DNA from 4 places in the Escherichia sp. XD33 genome. Region 2 is predicted to be linked to each of the others. Evidence: predicted binding sites of a transcription regulator. Region 2 holds the regulator's gene; each other region holds the start of a gene.

Region 1 (7,662 bases), on a different contig from region 2:
TACCCGGAAATGGGGCAGATGCTGCGCCAGGCCCGTTCCGTTGGCCTGAAAACTCAGTTTATGGGGCCGGAAGGTGTGGGTAACGCATCATTGTCGAATATTGCCGGTGATGCTGCCGAAGGCATGTTGGTCACTATGCCAAAACGCTATGACCAGGATCCGGCAAACCAGGGCATCGTTGATGCGCTGAAAGCAGACAAGAAAGATCCGTCCGGGCCTTATGTCTGGATCACCTACGCGGCGGTGCAATCTCTGGCGACTGCCCTTGAGCGTACTGGCAGCGATGAGCCGCTGGCGCTGGTGAAAGATTTAAAAGCTAACGGTGCAAACACCGTGATTGGGCCGCTGAACTGGGATGAAAAAGGCGATCTTAAGGGATTTGATTTTGGTGTCTTCCAGTGGCACGCCGACGGTTCATCCACGGCAGCCAAGTGATCATCCCACCGCCCGTAAAATGCGGGCGGGTTTAGAAAGGTTACCTTATGTCTGAGCAGTTTTTGTATTTCTTGCAGCAGATGTTTAACGGCGTCACGCTGGGCAGTACCTACGCGCTGATAGCCATCGGCTACACCATGGTTTACGGCATTATCGGCATGATCAACTTCGCCCACGGCGAGGTTTATATGATTGGCAGCTACGTCTCATTTATGATCATCGCCGCGCTGATGATGATGGGCATTGATACCGGCTGGCTGCTGGTGGCGGCGGGATTCGTCGGCGCAATCGTCATTGCCAGCGCCTACGGCTGGAGTATCGAACGGGTGGCTTACCGCCCGGTGCGTAATTCTAAGCGCCTGATTGCGCTTATTTCCGCAATCGGTATGTCCATCTTCCTGCAAAACTACGTCAGCCTGACCGAAGGTTCGCGCGATGTGGCGCTGCCCAGCCTGTTTAACGGTCAGTGGGTGGTGGGCCATAGCGAAAACTTCTCTGCCTCTATTACCACCATGCAGGCGGTGATCTGGATTGTCACCTTCCTCGCCATGCTGGCGCTGACGATTTTCATTCGCTATTCCCGTATGGGGCGCGCCTGTCGTGCCTGCGCGGAAGATCTGAAAATGGCGAGCCTGCTTGGCATCAACACCGACCGGGTGATTGCTTTGACCTTTGTTATTGGCGCGGCGATGGCGGCAGTGGCTGGCGTACTGCTCGGTCAGTTCTATGGCGTCATTAACCCCTATATCGGCTTTATGGCCGGGATGAAAGCCTTTACCGCTGCGGTGCTCGGTGGGATTGGCAGCATTCCAGGGGCGATGATTGGCGGGCTGATCTTGGGGATTGCGGAGGCGCTCTCTTCTGCCTATCTGAGTACGGAATATAAGGATGTGGTTTCATTTGCCCTGCTGATTCTGGTGCTGCTGGTGATGCCGACCGGTATTCTGGGTCGCCCGGAGGTAGAGAAAGTATGAAACCGATGCATATTGCAATGGCGCTGCTCTCTGCCGCGATGTTCTTTGTCCTCGCTGGCGTCTTTATGGGCGTGCAACTGGAGCTGGATGGCACCAAACTGGTGGTCGACAGCGCTTCGGATGTCCGTTGGCAGTGGGTGTTTATCGGCACGGCGGTGGTCTTTTTCTTTCAGCTTTTGCGACCTGCTTTCCAGAAAGGGTTGAAAAGTGTTTCCGGACCGAAGTTTATTCTGCCCGCCATTGATGGCTCTACGGTGAAGCAGAAACTGTTCCTCGTGGCGCTGCTGGTGCTTGCGGTGGCGTGGCCGTTTATGGTGTCACGTGGGACGGTGGATATCGCCACTCTGACCATGATCTACATTATCCTCGGTCTCGGGCTGAATGTGGTTGTTGGTCTTTCTGGTCTGCTGGTGCTGGGGTACGGCGGTTTTTACGCCATCGGCGCTTACACCTTTGCGCTGCTCAATCACTATTACGGCTTGGGCTTCTGGACTTGTCTGCCGATTGCCGGGTTAATGGCAGCGGCGGCGGGCTTCCTGCTCGGCTTTCCGGTGCTGCGTCTGCGTGGTGATTATCTGGCGATCGTTACCCTTGGCTTCGGCGAAATTGTGCGCATATTGCTGCTCAATAACACCGAAATTACCGGCGGCCCGAACGGAATCAGTCAGATCCCGAAACCGACTTTCTTCGGCCTTGAGTTCAGCCGTACCGCTCGTGAAGGCGGCTGGGACACGTTCAGTAATTTCTTTGGCCTGAAATACGATCCCTCCGATCGCGTCATCTTCCTGTATCTGGTGGCGTTGCTGCTGGTGGTGCTAAGCCTGTTTGTCATTAACCGCCTGCTGCGGATGCCGCTGGGGCGTGCGTGGGAAGCATTGCGTGAAGATGAAATTGCCTGCCGTTCGCTGGGCTTAAGCCCGCGTCGTATCAAGCTGACCGCCTTTACCATCAGTGCCGCGTTTGCCGGTTTTGCCGGAACGCTGTTTGCTGCGCGCCAGGGCTTTGTCAGCCCGGAATCCTTCACCTTTGCTGAATCGGCGTTTGTACTGGCGATAGTGGTGCTCGGCGGTATGGGATCGCAGTTTGCGGTGATTCTGGCGGCAATTTTGCTGGTGGTATCGCGCGAATTGATGCGTGATTTCAACGAATACAGCATGTTAATGCTCGGTGGTTTGATGGTGCTGATGATGATCTGGCGTCCGCAGGGCTTGCTGCCCATGACGCGCCCGCAACTGAAGCTGAAAAACGGCGCAGCGAAAGGAGAGCAGGCATGAGTCAGCCATTATTATCTGTGAACGGCCTGATGATGCGCTTCGGCGGCCTGCTGGCGGTGAACAACGTCAATCTTGAACTGTACCCGCAGGAGATCGTCTCGTTAATCGGCCCTAACGGTGCCGGAAAAACCACGGTTTTTAACTGTCTGACCGGATTCTACAAACCCACCGGCGGCACCATTTTACTGCGCAATCAGCACCTGGAAGGTTTACCGGGGCAGCAAATCGCCCGCATGGGCGTGGTGCGCACCTTCCAGCATGTGCGTCTGTTCCGTGAAATGACGGTGATTGAAAACTTGCTGGTGGCGCAGCATCAACAACTGAAAACCGGGCTGTTCTCTGGCCTGTTGAAAACGCCTTCTTTCCGTCGCGCCCAGAGCGAAGCGCTCGACCGCGCCGCCACCTGGCTTGAGCGCATTGGTTTGCTGGAACACGCCAACCGTCAGGCGAGTAACCTGGCCTATGGTGATCAACGCCGTCTGGAGATTGCCCGCTGCATGGTGACGCAGCCGGAGATTTTAATGCTCGACGAACCGGCGGCAGGTCTTAACCCAAAAGAAACCAAAGAGCTGGATGAGCTGATTGCCGAACTGCGCAATCATCACAACACCACTATCTTGTTGATTGAACACGATATGAAGCTGGTGATGGGAATTTCGGACCGAATTTACGTGGTCAATCAGGGGACGCCGCTGGCAAACGGTACGCCGGAGCAAATCCGTAATAACCCGGACGTGATCCGTGCCTATTTAGGTGAGGCATAAGATGGAAAAAGTCATGTTGTCCTTTGACAAAGTCAGCGCCCACTACGGCAAAATCCAGGCGCTGCATGAGGTGAGCTTGCATATCAATCAGGGCGAGATTGTCACGCTGATTGGCGCGAACGGGGCGGGGAAAACCACCTTGCTTGGTACGTTATGCGGCGATCCGCGCGCCACCAGCGGGCGAATTGTGTTTGATGATAAAGACATTACCGACTGGCAGACGGCGAAAATCATGCGCGAAGCGGTAGCGATTGTCCCGGAAGGGCGTCGCGTCTTCTCGCGGATGACGGTGGAAGAGAACCTGGCGATGGGCGGCTTCTTTGCCGAACGTGACCAGTTTCAGGAGCGCATAAAGTGGGTGTATGAACTGTTTCCACGTCTGCATGAGCGCCGTGTTCAGCGGGCGGGCACCATGTCCGGCGGTGAACAGCAGATGCTGGCGATTGGTCGCGCGCTGATGAGCAATCCGCGTTTGCTGCTACTTGATGAGCCATCGCTCGGTCTTGCGCCGATTATCATCCAGCAAATTTTCGACACCATCGAGCAGCTGCGCGAGCAGGGGATGACTATCTTCCTCGTCGAGCAGAACGCCAACCAGGCGCTAAAGCTGGCGGATCGCGGCTACGTGCTGGAAAACGGCCATGTGGTGCTCTCCGATACCGGCGACGTGCTGCTGGCGAACGAAGCAGTGAGAAGTGCGTATTTAGGCGGGTAATAACACGTTGATTGATAAGGAGTCAAAAGACTCCTTTGAGACAGGTGACAAATGTAAAATTGCCTGATGCGCTGCGCTTATCAGGCCTACTGGGTGAGTTGCAATATATTGAATTTGCACGATCTTGTAGGCCGGATAAGGCGTTTACGCCGCATCTGGCATGAAACGATGAGTAATCTGTAGAGTTTGATTCAGACCTTCTATTTTTCCGCTTATCCGTGCCCCATCTCCCATTTTCCCTCACCCACGCCGTCACCGCCTTGTCATCTTTCTGACACCTTACTATCTTACAAATGTAACAAAAAAGTTATTTTTCTGTAATTCGAGCATGTCATGTTACCCCGCGAGCATAAAACGCGTGAATTCGCGCATTCGGTACAACAAGAGAGATAAACGATGAAACCGTTACATTATACAGCTTCAGCACTGGCGCTCGGACTGGCGTTAATGGGGAATGCACAGGCAGTGACGACCATTCCGTTCTGGCATTCTATGGAAGGGGAACTGGGTAAAGAGGTGGATTCTCTGGCCCAACGTTTTAACGCCGAAAATCCGGATTACAAAATTGTACCGACCTATAAAGGCAACTACGAACAGAATTTAAGCGCGGGGATTGCCGCATTTCGTACCGGCAACGCTCCGGCTATTTTGCAGGTTTATGAAGTTGGCACCGCCACCATGATGGCATCGAAAGCCATTAAACCGGTATATGACGTGTTTAAAGAGGCGGGGATTCAATTCGATGAGTCGCAGTTTGTGCCGACGGTTTCCGGTTACTACTCCGACAGCAAAACGGGCCACTTACTCTCCCAGCCATTCAACAGCTCGACCCCCGTTCTCTATTACAACAAAGACGCCTTCAAGAAAGCAGGATTAGACCCGGAACAACCGCCGAAAACCTGGCAGGATCTGGCGGACTATGCCGCGAAACTGAAAGCCTCCGGCATGAAGTGCGGCTACGCCAGCGGCTGGCAGGGCTGGATCCAACTGGAAAACTTTAGCGCCTGGAACGGTCTGCCGTTTGCCAGCAAAAACAACGGCTTTGACGGCACGGACGCGGTGCTGGAGTTCAACAAGCCGGAGCAGGTGAAACACATCGCCATGCTCGAGGAGATGAACAAGAAGGGCGACTTCAGCTACGTCGGTCGTAAGGATGAATCCACCGAGAAGTTCTATAACGGTGATTGCGCGATGACCACCGCCTCTTCCGGTTCTCTTGCCAACATTCGCGAGTACGCCAAATTTAACTACGGCGTAGGCATGATGCCTTACGACGCCGATGCGAAAGATGCGCCACAAAACGCCATTATCGGCGGAGCCAGCCTGTGGGTGATGCAGGGTAAAGATAAAGAAACGTATACCGGTGTGGCGAAGTTCCTCGATTTCCTCGCGAAGCCAGAAAACGCTGCCGAGTGGCATCAGAAAACCGGTTATCTGCCAATCACCAAAGCAGCGTATGACCTGACCCGTGAGCAGGGCTTTTATGAGAAAAACCCAGGGGCGGATACCGCGACGCGTCAGATGCTGAATAAGCCGCCGTTGCCGTTCACCAAAGGGCTGCGTCTGGGCAACATGCCGCAGATCCGCGTGATTGTGGATGAAGAGCTGGAGAGCGTGTGGACCGGTAAGAAGACACCACAGCAGGCACTGGATACCGCCGTTGAGCGTGGAAATCAGTTGCTGCGCCGCTTTGAGAAATCGACGAAGTCTTAATCAGTGTAATGTCGGATGCGTTTCGCTTATCTGACCTGGCATCGCGTGTAGGCCGGATAAGCGAAGCGCATCCGGCACAGTTCAGGAATTAACCGTAATGTCATCATCCCGTCCGGTGTTCCGCTCGCGCTGGCTGCCTTATCTGCTGGTCGCGCCGCAGCTCATCATCACCGTTATCTTTTTTATCTGGCCTGCGGGCGAAGCGTTGTGGTACTCGCTACAAAGCGTCGATCCGTTTGGTTTCTCCAGCCAGTTTGTCGGCCTGGATAACTTCGTCACGCTGTTCCATGACAGCTACTATCTCGACTCCTTCTGGACGACGATAAAATTCAGCACCTTTGTCACCGTCAGCGGTTTGCTGGTATCGCTGTTCTTTGCGGCGCTGGTGGAGTACATCGTGCGCGGCAGCCGTTTCTATCAAACCTTAATGTTGCTGCCTTACGCCGTGGCTCCCGCCGTTGCCGCCGTATTGTGGATCTTCCTGTTTAACCCCGGTCGCGGGCTGATCACCCATTTTCTCGCGGAGTTCGGCTACGACTGGAACCACGCGCAAAACAGCGGTCAGGCAATGTTTCTGGTGGTGTTTGCCTCAGTATGGAAGCAAATCAGCTACAACTTCCTGTTCTTCTATGCCGCGCTGCAATCCATTCCCCGTTCGTTGATCGAAGCCGCAGCCATCGACGGTGCAGGGCCGATTCGCCGCTTCTTTAAGATTGCGCTGCCGCTTATCGCCCCGGTGAGTTTCTTCCTGCTGGTAGTGAACCTGGTGTATGCCTTCTTCGACACCTTCCCGGTGATCGACGCCGCCACGTCCGGCGGGCCGGTTCAGGCCACCACGACGCTGATTTATAAGATCTACCGCGAAGGTTTTACCGGACTGGATCTGGCTTCGTCTGCCGCACAGTCGGTGGTGTTGATGTTCCTCGTCATCGTGCTGACGGTGGTGCAGTTCCGCTATGTTGAAAGCAAGGTGCGTTACCAATGATTGAGAACCGTCCGTGGCTGACGATATTCAGCCATACCATGCTGATCCTCGGGATCGCGGTGATCCTCTTCCCGCTGTACGTGGCGTTTGTCGCGGCGACGCTGGATAAACAGGCCGTCTATGCCGCGCCGATGACGCTCATCCCCGGCACACATCTGCTGGAAAACATCCACAACATCTGGGTGAACGGGGTAGGCACGAATAGCGCGCCGTTCTGGCGGATGTTGCTTAACAGCTTTGTGATGGCGTTCAGCATTACGCTCGGCAAAATTACCGTCTCGATGCTCTCGGCATTTGCCATTGTCTGGTTTCGTTTTCCGCTACGTAACCTCTTCTTCTGGATGATTTTTATCACCCTGATGCTGCCGGTTGAAGTACGTATCTTCCCGACGGTGGAAGTCATCGCCAACCTGCAGATGCTCGACAGCTACGCCGGTTTAACGCTGCCGCTGATGGCCTCGGCGACCGCTACTTTCCTGTTCCGCCAGTTCTTTATGACGCTGCCGGATGAGCTGGTGGAAGCGGCGCGGATCGACGGCGCATCGCCAATGCGCTTCTTTTGCGACATCGTTTTTCCGCTCTCCAAAACTAATCTGGCGGCGCTGTTTGTGATCACCTTTATCTACGGCTGGAATCAGTATTTGTGGCCGTTGTTGATTATTACCGATGTGGATCTCGGCACCACCGTGGCAGGGATCAAAGGGATGATCGCTACAGGCGAAGGCACCACGGAATGGAACTCAGTGATGGCGGCGATGTTGTTAACGCTTATCCCTCCGGTGGTGATTGTTTTAGTGATGCA
Region 2 (7,662 bases):
GTCAGTTCCAGCTTATCTTTCACTTTGTCGGCGAGAATTTTGCCGTCGGCGCAGCGCGCCAGCTCTACGCGTGGCACCTGCAAATTACCGTCCGGCTGGTTACGCGCCCGATTCTGGCTCCAGAACGCGCGATACGCTTCACCTTTCACTTCAAACTCCACCTCCGCCAGACATTCAGCGGTATCGCGGGTCATGAGATCATTTTGCGATTGTGAAACGTTAGAGAGGCGCGGAGTTTCGTGATACAGCGCCAGACAAATGGCGTCCAGCAGGGTGGTTTTCCCCGCACCGGTTGGGCCGGTAATGGCAAACAGCCCGTTGCTGGCGAACGGCTCGCGGGTGAAATCAATCTTCCATTCGCCTTTTAATGAGTTCAGGTTTTTCAGGCGCAGGCTGAGAATTTTCATGCTTCGTGTTCTCCGGCGAGGCTATGCAACGTCGTGGCGAAAAGATGCTGCAGACGTTGCTGCTGCGATTCATCCAGTTCTTCCAGTGCCAGACGGCGATTGAACACCTCTTCGACGCTGAGTTCGCTGAGGGTTTCACGCTGTTGGCTGGCTAACACACGCTCGCGCTGTTCACGACTCCGACGTACCAGCAATACTTCGACAGGCAATGATTCGGTTAATGCCTGGATTTTGCGCTGAATATCATGCAGATACTCATCAGTAGTGATTTCGATATCCAGCCAGACAGGTGGCTCCTGCGATACATCGCGCCACTGTTCCAGCTGTGCGGTAATCGACGCCAGATCGCCTTTCAGCACTGCCATGGGTTGCGTTACCGGTACGTTCAGGTTTTCCACGCTCTCTAATTTGCCGTTTGAAAATGTCACCAGATGGACATATTTACTCTTACCACATTCATCAAAACTCAGTGGAATGGGGGAGCCGCAATAGCGAACATGTTCCATGCCGCCAATAATCTGTGCGCGGTGAATATGCCCGAGCGCGATGTAGTCGGCTGGTGGAAAGTTTTGTGCCGGAAACGCGTCCAGCGTGCCAATATAAATGTCACGCACGGCGTCACTTTTACTGGCCCCCACGGTCGTTAAATGTCCCGTGGCGATGATGGGCAGAGGCTGATCGCCGCGCAGTTTGCAGGCATCGGCATAGTGTTGTTGGTAATAATCGGTAATCGCTGCCAGTAAATGCTGCTGTTTTTCAATACCGTTAAGCCCCGCCTGGCTGGTAATAATGTCACGCGGACGTAAAAACGGAATGGGGCACAGCACTGCGCCTGGCGTCCCGTCGCGACGAGGCAAGATTTGCGGCGCATGTCCGGCGCTGGCGACCACGGTAGTATTGAGGAACGCCATGATATCGCGCGATTCATTCAGCGTGGCGACCGAGTCATGGTTTCCTGCCAGTACCACCAGATGACAGCCAGTTTGCTGTAAATTGACAACAAAACGGTTGTATAACGTGCGGGCGTAACTGGGCGGCGAGCCGGTATCGAAAACATCACCGGCAACAATAATCGCATCCACCTGATGGGTTTGTGCTGTCTCCAGCAGCCAGTCAAGAAAAGCCTGATGTTCAGCTTCGCGGCTTTTACTGTAGAAGTTCTGGCCGAGATGCCAGTCTGAGGTGTGAAGGATGCGCATAACGGTTCCCTGGCGAAAAAGCATGGGCGCGATTATACCCAAACAGATGTGCCATTTGCTTTTTTCTGCGCCACGGAAATCAATAACCTGAAGATATGTGCGACGAGCTTTTCATAAATCTGTCATAAATCTGACGCATAATGACGTCGCATTAATGATCGCAACCTATTTATTACAACAGGGCAAATCATGGCGAGACGTATTCTGGTCGTAGAAGATGAAGCTCCAATTCGCGAAATGGTCTGCTTCGTGCTCGAACAAAATGGCTTTCAGCCGGTCGAAGCGGAAGATTATGACAGTGCTGTGAATCAACTGAATGAACCCTGGCCGGATTTAATTCTCCTTGACTGGATGTTACCTGGCGGCTCCGGTATCCAGTTCATCAAACACCTCAAGCGCGAGTCGATGACCCGGGATATTCCAGTGGTGATGTTGACCGCCAGAGGGGAAGAAGAAGATCGCGTGCGCGGCCTTGAAACCGGCGCGGATGACTATATCACCAAGCCGTTTTCGCCGAAGGAGCTGGTGGCGCGAATCAAAGCGGTAATGCGCCGTATTTCGCCAATGGCGGTGGAAGAGGTGATTGAGATGCAGGGATTAAGTCTCGACCCGACATCTCACCGAGTGATGGCGGGCGAAGAGCCGCTGGAGATGGGGCCGACAGAATTTAAACTGCTGCACTTTTTTATGACGCATCCTGAGCGCGTGTACAGCCGCGAGCAGCTGTTAAACCACGTCTGGGGAACTAACGTGTATGTGGAAGACCGCACGGTCGATGTCCACATTCGTCGCCTGCGTAAAGCACTGGAGCCCGGCGGGCATGACCGCATGGTGCAGACCGTGCGCGGTACAGGATATCGTTTTTCAACCCGCTTTTAACGCCTTGCTCATCGGACGCAGAGCAGGGCTTATGATTTCTTAACTGGAGTATCTTACGTGCTGGAACGGCTGTCGTGGAAAAGGCTGGTGCTGGAGCTGCTACTTTGCTGCCTCCCGGCTTTCATCCTGGGTGCATTTTTTGGTTACCTGCCCTGGTTTTTGCTGGCATCGGTAACAGGACTGCTTATCTGGCATTTCTGGAATTTATTGCGCCTTTCATGGTGGCTGTGGGTGGATCGCAGTATGACCCCGCCACCGGGGCGTGGTAGCTGGGAACCGCTACTATACGGCTTACACCAGATGCAGCTGCGAAATAAAAAACGCCGCCGTGAACTGGGCAATCTGATTAAACGCTTTCGTAGCGGCGCGGAGTCGCTGCCCGACGCGGTGGTGCTGACCACGGAAGAGGGCGGTATTTTCTGGTGTAACGGTCTGGCGCAACAAATTCTTGGTTTGCGCTGGCCGGAAGATAACGGGCAGAACATCCTTAACCTACTGCGTTACCCGGAGTTTACGCAATATCTGAAAACGCGTGATTTTTCTCGCCCGCTCAATCTGGTGCTCAACACCGGGCGGCATCTGGAAATTCGCGTCATGCCTTATACCCACAAACAGTTGCTGATGGTGGCGCGTGATGTCACGCAAATGCATCAACTGGAAGGGGCGCGGCGTAACTTTTTTGCCAACGTGAGCCATGAGTTACGTACGCCATTGACCGTGTTACAGGGTTACCTGGAGATGATGAATGAGCAGCCGCTGGAAGGCGCGGTACGCGAAAAAGCGTTGCACACCATGCGCGAGCAGACCCAGCGGATGGAAGGACTGGTGAAGCAATTGCTGACGCTGTCGAAAATAGAAGCCGCACCGACGCATTTGCTCAATGAAAAGGTTGATGTGCCGATGATGCTGCGCGTTGTTGAGCGCGAGGCTCAGACTCTGAGTCAGAAAAAACAGACATTTACCTTTGAGATAGATAACGGCCTCAAGGTGTCTGGCAACGAAGATCAGCTACGCAGTGCGATTTCGAACCTGGTCTATAACGCCGTGAATCATACGCCGGAAGGCACGCATATCACCGTACGCTGGCAGCGAGTGCCGCACGGTGCCGAATTTAGCGTTGAAGATAACGGACCGGGCATTGCACCGGAGCATATTCCGCGCCTGACCGAGCGTTTTTATCGCGTTGATAAAGCGCGTTCCCGGCAAACCGGCGGTAGCGGATTAGGGTTAGCGATCGTGAAACATGCTGTGAATCATCACGAAAGTCGCCTGAATATTGAGAGTACAGTAGGAAAAGGAACACGTTTCAGTTTTGTTATCCCGGAACGTTTAATTGCCAAAAACAGCGATTAATCCGCCTTTGTCATCTTTTATTGCCATAAGCCAGTCGATGCTGGCTTATTTTCTTTGCAGTCAAAATACGGGCGTTAGATTTTACAACGGTTGGTGATTTTTTGTTCGCATGATTAGCCATGTCTTTTTCACGGAAATAGTGTTTTATACTGGTTGGTGATTTCTTATCGCTATATACCTCTGGTTTTTAGATCCCTCCTTGCTTTAAAACGTTATAAGCGTTTAAATTGCGCTTCAGGTGCTGTCATACTGACTGCATTAACGCGGTAAATCGAAAAACTATTCTTCGCCGCGCCTGGTTGGGAGTATTTCCCGCTAAAATTGTTTAAATATACCGCTGTATCATCCCCAGGGATTGGCACAAAAATTTAACGTTACAACACCACATCCACAGGCAGTATGATTTATGACCCATCAATTAAGATCGCGCGATATCATCGCTCTGGGCTTTATGACATTTGCGTTGTTCGTCGGCGCAGGTAACATTATTTTCCCTCCAATGGTCGGCTTACAGGCAGGCGAACACGTCTGGACTGCGGCATTCGGCTTCCTCATTACTGCCGTTGGCCTGCCGGTATTAACGGTAGTGGCGCTGGCAAAAGTTGGCGGCGGTGTTGACAGCCTCAGCACGCCAATCGGTAAAGTCGCTGGCGTACTGCTGGCAACGGTTTGTTACCTGGCGGTGGGGCCGCTTTTCGCTACGCCGCGTACAGCTACCGTTTCCTTTGAAGTGGGGATTGCGCCGCTGACGGGTGATTCCGCGCTGCCGCTGTTTATCTACAGCCTGGTCTATTTCGCTATCGTTATTCTGGTTTCGCTCTATCCGGGCAAGCTGCTGGATACCGTGGGCAACTTCCTTGCGCCGCTGAAAATTATCGCGCTGGTCATCCTGTCTGTTGCCGCTATTGTCTGGCCGGCGGGTTCTATCAGCACGGCGACTGAGGCTTATCAAAACGCTGCGTTTTCTAACGGCTTCGTTAACGGCTATCTGACCATGGATACGCTGGGCGCAATGGTGTTTGGTATCGTTATTGTTAACGCGGCGCGTTCTCGTGGCGTTACCGAAGCGCGTCTGCTGACCCGTTATACCGTCTGGGCTGGCCTGATGGCGGGTGTTGGTCTGACTCTGCTGTACCTGGCGCTGTTCCGTCTGGGGTCAGACAGCGCGTCGCTGGTCGATCAGTCTGCAAACGGCGCTGCTATTCTGCATGCTTACGTTCAGCACACCTTTGGCGGCGGCGGTAGCTTCCTGCTGGCGGCGTTAATCTTCATCGCCTGCCTGGTAACGGCAGTTGGCCTGACCTGTGCTTGTGCAGAATTCTTTGCCCAGTACGTACCGCTCTCTTATCGTACGCTGGTGTTTATCCTCGGCGGCTTCTCGATGGTGGTTTCTAACCTCGGCTTAAGCCAGCTGATCCAGATCTCCGTACCGGTGCTGACCGCTATTTATCCGCCGTGTATCGCACTGGTTGTATTAAGTTTTACACGCTCATGGTGGCATAATTCGTCCCGCGTGATTGCTCCGCCGATGTTTATCAGCCTGCTTTTTGGTATTCTCGACGGGATCAAAGCATCTGCATTCAGCGATATCTTACCGTCCTGGGCGCAGCGTTTACCGCTGGCCGAACAAGGTCTGGCGTGGTTAATGCCAACAGTGGTGATGGTGGTTCTGGCCATTATCTGGGATCGCGCGGCAGGTCGTCAGGTGACCTCCAGCGCTCACTAAATCACTGAACATTTGTTTTAACCACGGGGCTGCGATGCCCCGTGGTTTTTTATTGTGTTGATGGGTTAGGAATTGATGGAAAGTAAGAACAAGCTAAAGCGTGGGCTAAGTACCCGCCACATACGCTTTATGGCACTGGGTTCAGCAATTGGCACCGGGCTGTTTTACGGTTCGGCAGACGCCATCAAAATGGCCGGTCCGAGCGTGTTGTTGGCCTATATTATCGGTGGTATCGCGGCGTATATCATTATGCGTGCGCTGGGGGAAATGTCGGTACATAACCCGGCCGCCAGCTCTTTCTCGCGTTATGCGCAGGAAAACCTCGGCCCGCTGGCAGGTTACATTACCGGCTGGACCTACTGCTTTGAAATCCTTATTGTCGCCATCGCCGATGTGACCGCTTTTGGTATCTATATGGGTGTCTGGTTCCCGACGGTGCCGCATTGGATTTGGGTACTGAGCGTGGTGCTGATCATTTGCGCCGTAAACCTGATGAGCGTGAAGGTATTCGGTGAGCTGGAATTCTGGTTCTCGTTCTTTAAAGTCGCCACCATCATCATCATGATTGTCGCCGGTTTCGGCATCATCATCTGGGGGATTGGCAACGGCGGGCAACCGACCGGTATTCATAACCTGTGGAGCAACGGCGGCTTCTTCAGTAACGGCTGGCTTGGCATGGTAATGTCGTTGCAAATGGTGATGTTTGCTTACGGTGGGATCGAAATTATCGGGATTACCGCCGGTGAAGCGAAAGATCCTGAGAAATCGATACCGCGTGCGATTAACTCCGTGCCGATGCGTATTCTGGTGTTCTACGTCGGTACGCTGTTCGTCATTATGTCTATCTACCCGTGGAATCAGGTTGGCACTGCCGGTAGCCCGTTCGTGCTGACGTTCCAGCATATGGGCATTACCTTTGCCGCCAGCATTCTTAACTTTGTTGTGCTGACTGCTTCGCTGTCGGCAATTAACAGTGATGTATTTGGCGTAGGCCGTATGCTCCACGGTATGGCAGAGCAGGGCAGCGCGCCGAAAATTTTCAGCAAAACGTCGCGTCGCGGTATTCCGTGGGTTACGGTGCTGGTGATGACTACCGCGCTGCTGTTTGCGGTGTATCTGAACTACATCATGCCGGAAAACGTCTTCCTGGTGATCGCTTCGCTGGCAACCTTCGCCACGGTGTGGGTGTGGATTATGATCCTGCTGTCGCAAATTGCCTTCCGTCGCCGTTTGCCGCCAGAAGAAGTTAAGGCGCTGAAATTTAAAGTGCCGGGTGGGGTAGCAACGACCATCGGCGGGCTGATTTTCCTGCTCTTTATTATCGGGTTGATTGGTTATCACCCGGATACGCGTATCTCGCTGTATGTCGGTTTCGCGTGGATTGTTGTGCTGTTGATTGGCTGGATGTTTAAACGCCGCCACGATCGTCAGCTGGCTGAAAACCAGTAATCCTTGCGTTCTGTAAGCCGGTTCAGGAGGAAATCCTGATCCGGCTATTCCGAAAGTTATCCGCCCCCGTCCTCCTCCCCCAAATATCCTTCAGATGATGAGTGATCCTGCATTAGGCTATGGCAAGGTGATCAGATTTTCATCACAGGGGAATTATGATGTTAAATGCATGGCACCTGCCGGTGCCCCCATTTGTTAAACAAAGCAAAGATCAACTGCTCATTACACTGTGGCTGACGGGCGAAGACCCACCGCAGCGCATTATGCTGCGTACAGAACACGATAACGAAGAAATGTCAGTACCGATGCATAAGCAGCGCAGTCAGCCGCAGCCAGGCGTCACCGCATGGCGGGCGGCGATCGATCTCTCCAGCGGACAACCCCGGCGGCGTTATAGTTTCAAATTGCTTTGGCACGATCGCCAGCGTTGGTTTACACCGCAGGGCTTCAGCCGAATGCCGCCGGCACGACTGGAGCAGTTTGCCGTTGATGTACCGGATATCGGCCCACAATGGGCTGCGGATCAGATTTTTTATCAGATCTTCCCTGATCGTTTCGCCCGTAGTCTTCCTCGTGAAGCTGAACAGGATCATGTCTATTACCATCACGCAGCCGGACAAGAGATCATATTGCGTGACTGGGATGAACC
Region 3 (7,662 bases), on a different contig from region 2:
CGCGTCTGTCTCCTGTTCAGATACCACTTCCTTTGATCCAGATTGCCGCTGGCGCTGTACTGGCCCAGCCCATATTTGGTCTGCATGTGGAATTCAATCCTGAACTTTTTCTCTTATTGTTTATACCCCCCTTGTTGTTTGCTGAAAGCTCAAAAATACAACCTAAAGAATTGATCAAGCACAGTCGGGAAATTATCAGCCTGGCGCTTGTGTTGGTGCTAATCACTATTTTTGGTGTCGGCTATGTGATTCATTTACTCTTACCGAATGTGCCGCTCATCGCTGCTTTCGCATTAGCCGCCGTGTTGTCGCCTACCGATGCCGTGGCGTTGCTGGGGATTGTCGGGAAAGGGCGTATCAGCAAAAACATCCAGGAAGTGCTCGAAGGCGAAGCGTTGATGAATGATGCTTCCGGCCTGGTGGCGTTGAAATTTGCTGTTGCAGTGACGATGGGAACGATGGAATTCAGCGTTAATGGCGCAACCATTGCGTTTTTTGTCGTTGCGTTGGGCGGTATTGCCGTGGGGATTGCTGTTACCTGGTTATATGGCAAAGGGCTGCTGTTGATCAGTCGATATGCTCACGATGAACCTTCCATTCAGATTGTATTGATGCTTCTGTTGCCGTTTATTGTTTATCTGGTTGCGGAACATTTTGGCTTATCTGGCATTCTTGCCGCTGTCGCCGCGGGGTTAACAACCAGTCGCATTGGCGTAGTCCACCACGCGCCTATCCGCCTGAGAATTAAAGCTAAAAGTAGCTGGTCGATGCTTGAATATGTCTTTAACGGCATGGTGTTTCTGATTTTAGGCTTACAACTGCCGGGCATTATTTCGGAATCACTGATCCGTGCAGAAAACGATCCACTGGTAGACACCGGATCGCTGCTCCTTGATGTCATTTGGATCTACCTGGCGTTAATGGTTGTGCGCCTGGGCTGGCTTTGGCTGATGCGTCTGTATAGCCGTAAACGACCCGGCAAACATCCGATGCTGTTTGCTGGATATAAAACGCGTCATATGCTGCTGGCGACCTTTGCGGGGGTGCGCGGAGCCATCACGCTTGCGGGGGTGCTTTCTATCCCGTTATTGCTGCCGGATGGCACACCTTTTCCCGGGCGTTACTTACTGGTATTTCTCGCCACAGGTGTGATCCTCTTTTCGCTGGTTTGCGGCATTATTATTCTGCCGTTACTACTGGGGAAAAATGTGGGCATTTTCAGCGATAACCGGCAAAAAGAAGAGGAAGCTGCCGATCTGTTTATGGCCAAAATGGCCATACTCAGTGTGCAAAAGACTGAGCAACGTTTGCTACGCACCAGTACAGAAAACCTCGACAACGAGTTGATTATGGAAACAGGGGCCAGAGTTATCGGTTATATGCGGCGTAGCGAAGATGATATGTCGGAAAATGATAATTCTTTACATATGCAGCGCGCGAAGCTGGAAAGAACATTTAATCTGGCAGCGTTAAATGCCAGGCGTGCGGCTATTTACCAGATGCGTGCACGGCAAGAAGTCAGTGATGAAACACTGGCAAAAATAGTCAGTGAATTAGATGTGCTGGAAACGTTAATCATGGATAGCCGATAATTTTATCGCTACCAGTAATAGGGAGTTAAATGATGGCTGAGAGTAATACTTCCAGCATCGTTTATTCCCTATGTATTTCCTTATGGGCAGAACAATCGCCTGGATTAATACTGCATTAATACAACATAGTGATATAAACCAAGAATCAATGTTTTTAATCTGTACTTAATTTATCGGTGATGTTGCCTGATGGAACGAATCATTGATTGTTTGGCGGTATCCAGATGGTTTCGCAATGCCGTTATTGCATCTAAATCGCTACGGCAAATCAGGGCGCTGAGAATGGTCATATGCTCATCAACAGCAATGATATTGCGCTGCTTGAGATCGCTTTCATCCCATTGATAGTGAAAATGAAAGATCACCGAGATAATTTCAAGTGATTGATTAAAAAAGATGTTGTCAGCAGCGGATAACAGCATGGCATGAAAATCACGGTCTAATTGAGAAAACATCCGAAAGTTGCTGCCAATGCTGTCGCGCAATGTCCTGTGACGTTCGAGCATGGTTTTCGCCTGCAACCAGCGGGGATCGTCATCGGGAAGGTTGAGAAAGTGTTGCAGGGAATGTGTTTCGAGCATTTCGCGTAGCTCAAACAGCTGCTCGGCGTAGGATTGATCGAACTGCTTCATGCTCCACTGGCCGCGCTTTTCGCTTTGAATAAGATTATAACGACCGAATTTCAAAAGATATTCTCGTACTACTACCGGACTGACGCCTGCCGCTCGCGCCAGCTGAAGTTCGGAAAAGCTTTCTCCCGCGCGTAACTGGCGCAGGTTAATCATGGTGAAAAATGCCTGCTCGAAAAGACGGTTTTGCTCTTTCAGCGAGGCCGTGATGCAATCAAATCCATCGTTCTGTTCGGGTTTGCGGGCGATAACATAATTTTTCCCCACCAGGGTGAGCACGCCACATGCGCTTAAATGCTGGAGTATGTGGCGTACCGTAGTGCGACTGATGTTATACATTTCTGCCAGCCCACTTTGTGAAGGCAGCGGAGAAGGAATATTGCCCCTCGCCATATCTTCAATCACCTGATTTATGACGTTATGACGTAAATTCTGCGAACGACTCATTCTTCCCTCCAGTCCGGCATTAAAAACCGATTTAAAACATTTTTATGCGTGATCATCCGCATATTTTATGGGTAAATTCAGGTGCTCTTATAAATTCGACGATATCTGAAAGTCATAAAATAAAAGGAGCGGTGAATCATGTCCACAATGAAAGTATTAATTTGTCAGGAAATAAAGAATTTAGTATGGACAGTCCGGGAAAGACCGGTGCCAGGCGATAATGAAGCATTAATTAAAATTAAAACCGTCGGGATTTGCGGTACAGATATTCATGCCTGGGCGGGCAATCAACCATTTTTTAGCTATCCACGCGTTTTAGGCCATGAAATATGTGGGGAGATTATTGAATCAGGAAAAAACATTCACAATTTTAATATCGGACAGCAAGTTGCGGTAATTCCGTATATTTCTTGTCAGCAATGCCCGGCGTGTAAAAGCGGGCGTACCAATTGCTGTGAAAAAATTTCAGTCATTGGCGTGCATCAGGATGGCGGTTTTAGTGAGTATTTGAGCGTGCCGGTGGCGAACATTTTGCCCGCAGACGGTATTGACCCGCAGGCGGCCGCATTGATTGAACCTTTCGCTATTAGCGCTCATGCGGTGCGTCGCGCAGCCATTGCTCCCGGCGAGCAGGTGCTGGTGGTCGGGGCGGGGCCAATCGGTCTGGGCGCGGCGGCAATCGCTAAAGCCGATGGCGCACAGGTGGTGGTGGCGGATACCAGTCCGGCGCGCCGTGAACATGTGGCAACGCGTCTGGAGTTGCCCGTGCTGGACCCGTCAGCCGAAGATTTTGACGCGCAGTTGCGGGCGCAGTTTGGTGGTTCGCTGGCGCAGAAAGTGATCGACGCGACAGGTAATCAACATGCGATGAATAACACCGTGAATCTGATTCGTCACGGCGGCACGGTGGTATTTGTCGGCCTGTTTAAAGGTGAGTTGCAGTTCTCCGATCCGGAATTCCATAAAAAAGAAACGACGATGATGGGCAGCCGCAACGCCACGCCGGAAGATTTTGCTAAAGTCGGTCGACTGATGGCGGAAGGAAAAATCACTGCTGACATGATGTTAACCCATCGCTATCCGTTCGCCACGCTGGCAGAAACCTACGAGCGCGATGTGATTAACAATCGTGAGTTAATTAAAGGTGTAATTACTTTCTGATAAGGCGAGATTATTAAAGTTGCCATGCAGCGTCCGGGGAAGTGTTGGGCGCTGTTTTTTTCTGTTTCTCAATGATGTTTTGTAGGCCGGAGAAGGTGTGTAGGTCGCACCTTATGCGACCTACACATCAGTCAGGAATTACCCTTCACGTTCCACAACTTTAATTTCCACCATGCCGATCCCGAGCTTACGCGGCGAGTGTCCGAGGATATTCCCTTCGTTGGTTGAGACAGGTTCCGGCGGCACAATTACCAGTGTGTCGGCATCGGTTGGGTTATCGAAATGCAGTGTGGTGGTGGTCACTTCATTGCCCAGCACAAGGGTTTGTTCTTCATTGCCTACGCGTACCGGAATAGGACGGCTGGCGTTATTGCCGTATGCTTTGGCGGTAATCACCAGGTCAAATTTCTTCGGCAGCGGATGCTTGTACTCGATTTTTACTTCATCGCCCAGCTGCGCGTTGGACCAGCGGCCCCACGACTCTGGACGGGAAATCCCACTAAACTGTTTCACCTCTTCTGGCGCACCGGCGACGTTGAAGATGAAACTGTCGGCTTTGTAGCGAATATCGTTATCAACAATCTTCAGCGTATCGACATTGCCTTTGTAACGCGCCATGTCGATGACCGTATCTTTAAATGCCGTTTTGCCCTGCCATGTTGTTTTGTCAACATGCTGAACAATTTGCTGACCGCCAAGCTGCCCCTGCGAGACACACCAGTCGGTGGAAAGTGCCAGTTCCGGAGCCCAGAGTTGTGCCATCTTGTAGCAACGGTCAACCCAGACGAAATTGTCGCGTGGAGCGAAATCGGCCAGCTGGAAACGCAGCGGTGCTGAGTATTCGCTTTCCGGCAGCGGTTCCACGCGTTTGTCTGAAACCCGCAACAGCAGCGGCAAACGGAAATGGCTACCCGAGAAGGCAATCATGTTTTTCTGCTGGTCGATGGTGAACTCTTTCATCTCTTTAGGGAATTTCCACAGGCGGATGATATCCGGCTTCCACGCCAATGTTTTCTCTTTGATATTGAGGAAGATTTCCGACATTGACTGCCCGGATAAACTGCTACGACCAAGTCCGAGATAGTTATCGCCACCGAGAATGTCCAGCACCGTCGCGCCGTTATCCATCGTGTTACGCTTCACTGCCAGCGTCTCTTGCTGCGGCTTGTCGCCACGAATGACAAAAAACAGGTTATTGCGATCCTGCTTATTGAGGTATTTCCACGCCGTGTTGTTCATCGCTAAATGGTCAGAAGAGACGACGATGACAGTATCTTTAAACCACGGTGACGCTTTGATTTTGTTGATAAACGCCGCGATATTCTCCTGGCTGCAACTTACCGCGCTGAATGACTGGTTCGGCTTACCGTCAAAATCATATTTTTTGCGGTTACAGGTACGCGAGATAAAACCATCCGGGTGATGGGTATCGACTGTCAGGGTAAACAGTGAGAATCGCTGACCTGAGCGGGAAAGCTCTTCAAACTTTTTCCACGCTTCATCGAGAACGGTATCGTCGTAGAATCCCCAGTCGTTGCGATAGTGCGGGTCGGCTACCACGCTTTTCAGCTCTTCTGAGCCGTATAAGTGGTCGAAGCCATGCGACTTCAGGAACACATCTTTACCGGCAAAACGCAGATTCGCGCCCTGCACGAAATAGTTCTGATAACCCGAGTTTTTCAGGATATCGCCCAGACAGATGTTCTGCGGGAAGAAGCTGGAAACAGAAGCGGAGGCGTTACCTTCAAATGGGGCAAAAAGCGGAATGCCGCACTGAGAAGCCACCATGCCCGCAATCGTGTAATCTGTTCCCGGCAGCTGCTGCGTGTGGCTGAAATCCAGGCCTTCATTTTTCAACGCGCCCAGTTCAGGCGTGAGATCCGGGAAAGCTTCGTTATCAAAATAGGTCCGCTCGAGACTTTCGCCGTAGATATAAACCAGGTTGAGTTTCGGGTCAGGGATAGTTTTCGACGGCTCTTTATAATAAGCCGCAAAGTCCGGGTCGCCATCGCGTGACTGGGATTTCACCAGTTCCGTTATCTGACGAAATGCCGGGCTGGCGTCCACCGAACCCAGCGCCAGTAAGAGCGCCAGCAGGCTGTAACCAAAATGGTGCGGATGATGGCGACGACGGCGCAGGATCCAGCCCAGCGCACCGAACACCGCTGTCAGCCCCAGCACAATGCCGATACCCGGCAGGATGTATTTGCTGACGCCAGCACCGGTCAGGCTGTTGGTTAAGGTATAGAGAACCGCGTCGTTAATACCAGCGCCAGTAAAATAGTCGCTGGCAAACAGGGTGATATTTAAAACGACAAATAGCCCCAGCACCGTTAATGTGGCTGCAAACCACCAGGTGTTACGTCCCGCTTTCCATGCGTAAATCAGCACAGAGGCGAGAAAAAGGGCGAAAGAGAGTAGTTCTGACAACGGGCGATCCTCACTAAACCGGGCCGTTTAGCCAACGTTTAAGCTTTTTGAGAAGCACAATGTAATGGCGTCGCCATATTGCTGCAATTCTAGTGTCAAAAAAATGCGATGTTGTTAGGAATTAGTTTATAAACAGACTTTTTTGATCGCGGTCGCTTCCCGTGTAACAGGGGGAAAACCGTCCAGGAGCAGGGAAAAGGGCAGGAGAGAGCCGCGTCAGCCGGGTAACAGCTAAAACGCGGCGTTTCGCGGTTCAGGAAATGAAGTTCAGCCCCTGCTTTAACACCAGATCGCAGGCTTTGGTTTTCACCTTTTCTGCCAGCGGAGTCGTTCCGATGTTATCCAGATTGAGTTGCTGACCATCTTTGGTTTTCAGCAAACCCTGAATGCCATCCAGATAGTTGGTGTCTTCTTTTTGTTCTTCACTGTTCAGGCCCAGCTTTTCCAGCACCTGGTTCTTGATGTTTTCGGCATCGGTTACCGACGCCAGCTTTTGCTTCGCGCAGTATTGCAGAATGCCTGCGGCGTTGTTCATGTTATCTGCGCTTAAGGCCTGGTTCCCGCTGCTAAGCAAGTTAGTTAATGACGCGAGCGACCAACCGCCTTCCTGTGTCGTGCTGTTTTGGTTGCCAAGTTCGCTGGCGGCGCTGGAGAGCGCATCTTTCCAGGACGCAGCATGCACCCCGGTGGAAATTAATGCGCTGGCGGCAATGGCACAGCACAGAAGATGTTTAACAGTTTTCATCATCATTACTCAAGGTGGAATTGTGTCGCAGTATACCGCCAGAAACGGGGATTAATACTCTTTACCTGTTACCCGGCTACGGTAGCTATCCCAGTTGAAGATCACCCACAAACTGTTACCCAGGCGCATACGGTCCATCACGCGTTCGCCCAGCAACTTGGTCATCTCTTCCATATTACTGTTGGTCAGCATCCCGGTTGGGCGTTTGGAAGAAGAGCGGCGATCGACGATCTGGTTGATGATCACTTTTTCGTATTTCGATTCGGTCTGCACGCCGATCTCATCGATCACCAGCAGATCAACGTTGCTCAGATCGTTAAGCAGTTGTTCTTCGCTGGTACCGCTATTCCTGAAGGTATCTTTCATCGCCGACATAATATCGGCCACGGTGATGATCAATACGGATTTACCGCGTAGCAGCAGCTCGTTGCAGATTGCCGCCGCCAGATGGTTTTTGCCGGTTCCTGGCTTACCAGAAAAGATGAAGCTGGCGATGTTGCCGTCAAACTCTTCGACATACTGGCGCGCTTTGCTTAACGCATTCATCTGCCCTTCACACTCAACGCGATAGTTCTCAAAGGAGCAGTTCTGATGCAGTGGACGAATACCGGAGCGGTTAAAGGTGCGCTGCATTTTCATCGCCCGATTTTCACGTTCG
Region 4 (7,662 bases), on a different contig from region 2:
GGTTTTCGTGGCGCAGATGATGAAGATGAAGAGCCGCGCCGTCGGCACGGTTTCTGGCTACTGGTAACCACCGCGATTGCCACCAGCCTGGATGCCATGGCTGTGGGTGTTGGTCTTGCTTTCCTTCAGGTCAACATTATCGCGACCGCATTGGCCATTGGTTGTGCAACCTTGATTATGTCGACATTAGGGATGATGGTTGGTCGCTTTATCGGCTCAATTATTGGGAAAAAAGCGGAAATTCTCGGCGGGCTGGTACTGATCGGCATCGGCGTCCAGATCCTCTGGACGCACTTCCACGGTTAATAAGAACGCTGCCAGAGGTGAATATTAAAGTCCGTCTGGCAGTCGAACACTTCTTTTGCTGCCAGTGTTTGCCAGACTTCTGGCTTCGCACGCCAGGCAAACGGCGTCATCTGCAATAATGCGACGGCTTCATCACCGCGAAGACGCATCGGATAACACAACTCAGCACTCTGCTGTAATGTAAAACCTTCCAGTTGTTCTGCATGAGGTGCATGAAGATGTACTTCATTGTAAATCAGTCCCTTCAGCTCCATCAAATGTCGCGGTCCCGGCGTGGCAGTAATGACCCAACCGCCGGGCTTCACTACTCGCGCTAATTCTTCTGCTTTACACGGCGCGTAAATACGTATTATGGCGTCCATACTGGTATCGGAAAACGGCAAACGGTGGCTGGAAGCGACACAAAAAGTGACCTGCGGATAGCGTTTCGCCGCCGCTTTTATCGCTACCTTCGAGACATCCAGGCCAAAGGTGGTGATTTCGGGCAACGCATCGGCAAATGCGTGTGTGTAATACCCTTCACCACAGCCAATATCCAGCACCGCCGTGGCCTTTTCATCAAGCCGTTCCCGCAGTTGGGCGACAATTGCATCACGCAGCGGCTGATAATGTCCGGCATCTAAGAATGCGCGGCGTGCTTGCATCATTTCCGCGCTGTCGCCCGGATCACGAGACCGTTTATGCTGAACGGGCAGCAGATTGACATACCCTTCTTTCGCCATATCAAACTGATGTCGCTGGGGACAGATATAGCTGTTTTTTTCACGCGAAAGAGGCTGATGGCAAAGTGGACAGGAAAACGACATTACAACTCCGGCAGGATACTAAAGGCCGCAAGTGTAACGCGAATCACGCGGCGGGCAAATATCCGAACGCCAGGAGCGAAGATAAAGCATAGTAAAAAGCCTCGCATTCGACGAGGCTTTATAGCGAGATTGAAGCGTATTCACACTTCAGATCAGTGGATTCGATCAGATAGCTGTTACGTTAACAGCTGCCGGACCTTTCTGGCCGTCCTGAATTTCGAACTCAACGTTCTGACCTTCAGCCAGAGTTTTGAAGCCATTACCCTGGATAGCGGAGAAGTGTACGAACACATCTTTGCTGCCATCAGCCGGAGTAATGAAGCCAAAACCTTTAGACTCGTTGAACCACTTAACCTGACCTTTAATCTTTGCCATTTGAAAAATTCCTTAGATTGTTTTCTTCGCCCGCAGGCATAACATAGATAAAACTGACACATTACTGCATGAGGCACCAATATAAGGCTCGGCAGAGAAGCGGTATTCAACGTCAACGTGTTTACTCAGGACTTCTTTACTGAAAATGCCACACATAAACAGAACTGTACCTCGTTTAACCCGAAATCTGTTATCACATACAACGTTAATTATGGCAAGCCATTTTTAAACATGTCTCGATCAGACGCACAAATCTCGATACGTCTTCCACTTTTTTTGCACACTTATGCAACGGAATACGCGCCGATATATCATTGTGCTTAACCTTGCCAGTTCAGGCAGATACTTAAACTGGCGTAGTTTCTAACATAGTTCAATAAGTTCAGTTGTTCCAGGCCAGTGGGAGAAGTTATTACATAGTGCGTGCAATATCACATTTTCTGCTATGCAATGAATAAAAAGTTATATCACTTTTTCTCATAAAACAGTCAGTTAACGGCTATCAATTACCCTAAAGAGAAGTCAACCCCCAAAGGGATTGTAAATTTAAAATAAGAAAAATTGATGAGTGAGCAAAAAAATCGAGAGAGAAACGTTTCGCTAATAAATAATACCACGCTTAATCACAAATCTGATGTAAACATCCTAATAAATTAATGAGGAAAATATCTTTTTCTGATATCCCGTTACGCAAATAAATAATATGACAATTATTTGAAGTCAGACCAGAGTTTTAATTTGAAGCAGTTGCACCATGACAGTGCGTATAATCAGGATGAATTGAGTAACCCTTCAACGACGGGGTTACTCAAGATTGAGGAAGGATTATCGTTCGGCGACCAGGCGAATAATATCTTCGTCTTCAACCGATTTTTGACTCTCAATGGTCTTTTTATCTGCTTTCTCTGGTTCGTTTGCTTCGCACAAACGACGTAACAGTGCATTTTGACGTTTTTGCTGATCCAGCAACGCCTCAAGCAGTTCAATCTGTTCGTTAGTCCGAGAACTGGCACGATTGATAAAAAACCACAAGATGAGCCCGATAAGAAGAACCACCACCGATACAACCAAAGACGCAATGTTCATCACGCCTGAATTTACAACTTCGTTCATTTCACCACCTCTGAGTAGAGGCGCTATTCTACCACTGCTGGAGAGGAAGAAAATCTAGTGCTGAAAAAATGATATCACCACGGGATAAACTGGTTAATGGCACAAATTCCGCTGAAAAATTGTACATCCTGATCGCACATCATGTTGAATACCTGCGCCCAAAGCAGCAAGCAAGCCAACACCACGACAACCAGAACGACCCATCGAAACTTTTTCACTCCAATCTCCGCTTCACCTACCTTATGTCATTAAACTAGCATGCGTTAGTTAAACAGCGCCTAACTATGTCGATATTCGTGCTTTTTCGGAATGAGTAGCTTGCTTCAGCGCATATTGCCGCTACGATTAAGCGAACATAAAAAGAGAAGAGGTTGTAATGCGATTCATCATTCGCACAGTTATGCTGATAGCACTGGTATGGATAGGATTATTACTCAGCGGATATGGCGTTTTGATTGGAAGCAAAGAGAATGCCGCAGGATTAGGTTTGCAATGTACCTATCTGACTGCCAGAGGCACCAGCACGGTCCAATACTTGCACACTAAAAGTGGTTTCTTGGGGATAACAGATTGCCCACTGTTACGTAAAAGCAATATCGTGGTCGATAATGTTTAAGGGTAATAAATAACCAGATTCTCACTCATGAGTAAAATATTCTTATAGCAAGCGCGTTTAATATAACGCACCTTCAACTTTATTTTTCTCATGCTAAATAAAGAACCTGTCTGTTTGATATTCCGACAGGTTCTTACTCTCATCAGAACGGATAGTCGTGATAACCCATTTGGGCAGAAATTTTGCGCGCTGCGGTATGCAACATTGCGACATATTCCTGTAAACGCTCTTCAGAGAAACGCAACGTCGGGAAGGAGATGCTCAAACCGGCAATGACCACGCCAAAGCGATCAAATACCGGTACCGCAATGCATCGCAGCCCTTCTTCCTGCTCTTCGTTATCTTCGCCATACCCCTGCTCGCGCACCTGGTCCAGAACGGGTAATAACGCTTCTGTACTGGTGATGGTCCGCTCGGTACTGCGTTTATACTCCACGCCCTCAAGAATTTGCTTCACTTCATCGCGATCGCGCCATGCCAGCAGTACCTTACCAATCGCGGTGCTGTACAGCGGATTACGACGCCCAATCCGTGAATACATGCGCAAATTGTACATAGAGTCAATTTTGTGAATGTAAACAATACTGTCTTCGTCCAGTGCGCCGAGGTGGATAGTTTCTTTGGTCAGGCGGGAGATCTCACGCATCTGGATATCTGCGCTACGAATTAAATCGACGTTTTGTAACGCGCGAGCGCCCAGTTCAAACAATTTCAGGGTCAGGGAATATTTCTCCGACTCCCCTTCCTGCGCCACATAACCTAAGGTTTTCATGGTCTGTAAAAAGCGATAAACGGTGCTTTTTGACATCATGACGCGCTGCGACAGCTCGGTTATCCCTATTTCGCGCTCTTCACCCAGCGCCTGCAAAATGCCAAAAACTTTTAGCACGGAAGATACAGAATCAGGCTGTTTATCCAGATCTGCGTTAGCCATTTATCACCTCATTGCGAGTGTTTTATAAAAATCAGAACTGTTTTTTATTATAATTTCGCACCAGGGTGGTCGCAATCCATCTTTTGCCGGTTAGTTACAATTCTGCGACATCCACCGTGAATATCAGTGCTAGAATCATACCCCTGTTGATTATTCACCAAAGATATAAAATTCCTATGCCAAAAGTTCAGGCCGACGGCCTGCCATTGCCCCAGCGATACGGTGCGATATTAACCATTGTGATTGGTATTTCGATGGCTGTCCTTGACGGCGCAATCGCCAACGTCGCCCTGCCAACAATCGCCACGGACCTTCATGCCACGCCAGCCAGTTCCATCTGGGTAGTGAACGCCTATCAAATCGCCATTGTCATCTCCCTGCTCTCGTTTTCGTTTCTGGGCGATATGTTTGGCTATCGACGTATTTATAAATGCGGTCTGGTCGTTTTTCTGTTGTCTTCACTGTTCTGCGCCCTTTCTGATTCGCTGCAAATGCTCACCCTTGCGCGTGTCATACAAGGTTTCGGCGGTGCAGCGTTGATGAGCGTTAATACCGCACTTATCCGCCTGATCTATCCACAACGTTTTCTGGGGAGAGGGATGGGCATAAACTCGTTTATTGTTGCCATCTCTTCTGCTGCCGGGCCGACAATTGCTGCAGCAATCCTCTCCATCGCATCCTGGAAATGGTTATTTTTAATCAACGTACCGTTAGGTATTATCGCCCTGCTTCTGGCGATGCGTTTTCTGCCACCCAATGGTTCTCGCGCCAGTAAACCCCGTTTCGACCTGCCCAGCGCCGTGATGAACGCGTTAACCTTCGGCCTGCTTATCACTGCGTTGAGTGGTTTCGCTCAGGGGCAATCGCTGACGTTAATTGCTGCGGAACTGGTGGTAATGGTTGTTGTTGGTATTTTCTTTATTCGCCGCCAGCTTTCTCTTCCCGTACCGCTGCTACCGGTGGATTTACTGCGTATCCCGCTGTTTTCACTTTCTATTTGCACATCTGTTTGCTCTTTCTGCGCACAAATGCTGGCAATGGTTTCCCTGCCCTTTTACCTGCAAACCGTGCTCGGGCGTAGTGAAGTCGAAACAGGTTTACTTCTGACACCGTGGCCGTTAGCAACGATGGTGATGGCTCCGTTGGCAGGCTATTTGATTGAACGCGTACATGCAGGATTGCTGGGTGCTCTAGGGTTGTTCATCATGGCTGCGGGGCTTTTTTCCCTGGTTCTGCTGCCCGCGTCACCTGCGGATATCAATATTATCTGGCCGATGATCTTATGTGGCGCTGGATTTGGCTTGTTCCAGTCACCCAATAACCACACCATTATTACCTCCGCTCCTCGCGAACGTAGCGGTGGAGCCAGTGGCATGTTAGGAACGGCTCGTCTACTGGGTCAGAGTAGCGGCGCGGCACTGGTGGCGCTGATGCTAAATCAGTTCGGTGATAATGGTACGCACGTTTCGCTGATGGCTGCGGCTATTCTGGCAGTGATTGCTGCCTGTGTCAGTGGTTTACGTATCACTCAGCCACGATCCAGGGCATAAAAAAAGCGCGTCGATCAGGACGCGCTTTTTAGTATTTACTTCATATTACTTCAGGTATTCACCCGTACGCAGAGCTTCAATTCGTTTATCCAGCGGCGGGTGAGTCATGAACAACTCACTGAGCGATTTCGACTTACCGTTAATGCAGAAAGCCATCATGCTGGTTGCTTCTTGCGGTTCATAGCTGGTTTTCAGGCGCTGCAGCGCGGCAATCATTTTCTCGCGACCAACCAGTTTTGCCGAACCGGCATCAGCATGGAATTCACGATGACGCGAGAACCACATGGTGATAATGCTCGCCAGAATACCAAACACCAGTTCCAGAACCGTTGCAACCGCAAAGTAGATCAGCGGGTTGCCGTTGCTCTCTTCACCTTCATCACGATTTCCGCCCATAAAACCCGCGGCAAGCTGCGCCAGAATACGGGAAATAAAGATAACGAAGGTGTTCACCACGCCCTGAATCAGCGTCATGGTAACCATATCACCATTGGCGATGTGGCTGATTTCGTGAGCAATTACCGCCTCGGCTTCATCCGGGCTCATGTTCTGCAGCAAACCGGTGCTGACAGCAACCAGAGAGGCATCACGGCGCGCACCGGTTGCAAAAGCGTTGATGTCCGGCGCATGGTAGATAGCCACTTGCGGCATAGCGATCCCTGCCTGACGAGCCTGGGTTGCTACAGTATTGACCAGCCAACGTTCCCTTTCGTTACGCGGTTGCTCGATCACTTCCCCGCCAACAGATCGTAATGCCATCCATTTGGACATCAGAAGCGAAACGAAGGAACCACCAAAACCGAACAGCAAGGCCATGATCATCAGCCCCTGAACGCTGCTCGACTGTATCCCTGTCAGGCTCAGTACCAGCCCGAAAACGACCATTACGGCCAGGTTCGTTAGCAGGAAGAGCGCGATTCGCATCATAATTTTCTTTTTACCTCAGTTTAACAAAACGCAATATGCGATACCCACATCGTATGGGTTACGCGACTATTTTCAAGTCTGGATAGTGCGTAAGTCACCAGAAAGACACAACTTTACATTTTGTAGCATCTGATTTACGGCATCTTGCCGCTGTTAAAAAATCAGGCACAATTTCTTGTGCCTGATTGATATTACTTGACGGGAGCGGGTTGTTCCGCGGGTCTGGCTTTTTCAAGCTTCGCCAGATCGAGTGCGATATTCACCGTCTCATCCAGATAAGGATCCGGCTCCTGGTAATCTTTCGGTAGATCATCCAGCTTCTTCAACTCCGGTTTACCTTCGCGTTTAAAGCGTTCGTTCAAACGCGCCAGACGCGTCGCATCATCTTCATTATTCTCTTTCTCACGCACAGCGTAGTTCAGAGAAACGATATTGCGCTTGTCCTTCATAGCGTTGAAGCGCGCGATATCCTTCATGATGTTCTGGAACTCAGGATCTTTCGCGATACGCGCATTATGTTCCTTCAGCAGCTCCGGCCCAAAGGCCGTTAAATCGCCTGATTTCACATAAGTCGCGGCATCAATGCTATCCCACGGCAGCGCGTTATCTTCGAATTTCTCACCCGTTTCCGTTTCTTCATTACCCGTCGGCATGATGATGTCTGGCGTTACGCCTTTACGTTGCGTACTGCCGCCGTTAACGCGATAGAATTTCTGGATCGTGTACTGCACAGAACCCAGCGCTGGCCATTCAGGACGTAACATCTGATCGTAAATACGGTTCAATGAACGGTATTGCTGAACGGTGCCTTTACCAAACGTCGGTTCACCCACAACCAGCGCACGACCGTAATCCTGCATTGCCGCGGCAAAGATTTCTGAAGCCGAAGCACTGAAACGGTCAACCAGTACCACCAGCGGGCCTTTATAGAACACCTGCCCGTCGGTATCGCTGTCTTCACGAACCTTGCCGTTGTTATCGCGGACCTGAACAATGGGACCCGCAGGAATAAACAGACCTGAGAGCGATACCGCT

The links. Region 2 encodes PhoB, which activates phosphate uptake and scavenging genes when phosphate is short. Its sites were predicted from a motif close to CTGTCATAAAACTGNCNNAT; they were not measured.
Region 1: a site for PhoB is predicted at 4,423-4,442, ahead of ugpB (sn-glycerol-3-phosphate ABC transporter substrate-binding protein UgpB). Genes of this name have one in related genera too.
Region 3: a site for PhoB is predicted at 6,352-6,371, ahead of opgB (phosphatidylglycerol--membrane-oligosaccharide glycerophosphotransferase). Genes of this name have one in related genera too.
Region 4: a site for PhoB is predicted at 4,162-4,181, ahead of kdgR (DNA-binding transcriptional regulator KdgR). Genes of this name have one in related genera too.

Annotation. Positions count from the first base shown of each region.
Region 1 is NZ_JAENDM010000006.1:22,522-30,183, forward strand. It holds gene livK (high-affinity branched-chain amino acid ABC transporter substrate-binding protein LivK) at 1-435, shown strand, start outside; gene livH (high-affinity branched-chain amino acid ABC transporter permease LivH) at 483-1,409, shown strand; gene livM (branched chain amino acid ABC transporter permease LivM) at 1,406-2,683, shown strand; gene livG (high-affinity branched-chain amino acid ABC transporter ATP-binding protein LivG) at 2,680-3,447, shown strand; gene livF (high-affinity branched-chain amino acid ABC transporter ATP-binding protein LivF) at 3,449-4,162, shown strand; gene ugpB (sn-glycerol-3-phosphate ABC transporter substrate-binding protein UgpB) at 4,559-5,875, shown strand; gene ugpA (sn-glycerol-3-phosphate ABC transporter permease UgpA) at 5,973-6,860, shown strand; gene ugpE (sn-glycerol-3-phosphate ABC transporter permease UgpE) at 6,857-7,662, shown strand, end outside.
Region 2 is NZ_JAENDM010000020.1:22,910-30,571, forward strand. It holds gene sbcC (exonuclease subunit SbcC) at 1-407, opposite strand, end outside; gene sbcD (exonuclease subunit SbcD) at 404-1,606, opposite strand; gene phoB (phosphate response regulator transcription factor PhoB) at 1,796-2,485, shown strand; gene phoR (phosphate regulon sensor histidine kinase PhoR) at 2,543-3,838, shown strand; gene brnQ (branched-chain amino acid transporter carrier protein BrnQ) at 4,245-5,564, shown strand; gene proY (proline-specific permease ProY) at 5,640-7,013, shown strand; gene malZ (maltodextrin glucosidase) at 7,169-7,662, shown strand, end outside.
Region 3 is NZ_JAENDM010000042.1:26,829-34,490, forward strand. It holds gene K0778_RS19370 (Na+/H+ antiporter) at 1-1,592, shown strand, start outside; gene K0778_RS19375 (GntR family transcriptional regulator) at 1,763-2,668, opposite strand; gene K0778_RS19380 (zinc-binding alcohol dehydrogenase family protein) at 2,807-3,829, shown strand; gene opgB (phosphatidylglycerol--membrane-oligosaccharide glycerophosphotransferase) at 3,968-6,259, opposite strand; gene yjjA (DUF2501 domain-containing protein YjjA) at 6,513-7,007, opposite strand; gene dnaC (DNA replication protein DnaC) at 7,056-7,662, opposite strand, start outside.
Region 4 is NZ_JAENDM010000013.1:74,469-82,130, reverse strand. It holds gene mntP (manganese efflux pump MntP) at 1-306, shown strand, start outside; gene rlmA (23S rRNA (guanine(745)-N(1))-methyltransferase) at 303-1,112, opposite strand; gene cspE (transcription antiterminator/RNA stability regulator CspE) at 1,278-1,487, opposite strand; gene K0778_RS10270 (DUF2627 domain-containing protein) at 1,500-1,643, opposite strand; gene K0778_RS10265 (YebO family protein) at 2,313-2,600, opposite strand; gene mgrB (PhoP/PhoQ regulator MgrB) at 2,675-2,818, opposite strand; gene K0778_RS10255 (YobH family protein) at 2,977-3,216, shown strand; gene kdgR (DNA-binding transcriptional regulator KdgR) at 3,359-4,150, opposite strand; gene K0778_RS10245 (MFS transporter) at 4,327-5,700, shown strand; gene htpX (protease HtpX) at 5,746-6,627, opposite strand; gene prc (carboxy terminal-processing peptidase) at 6,819-7,662, opposite strand, start outside.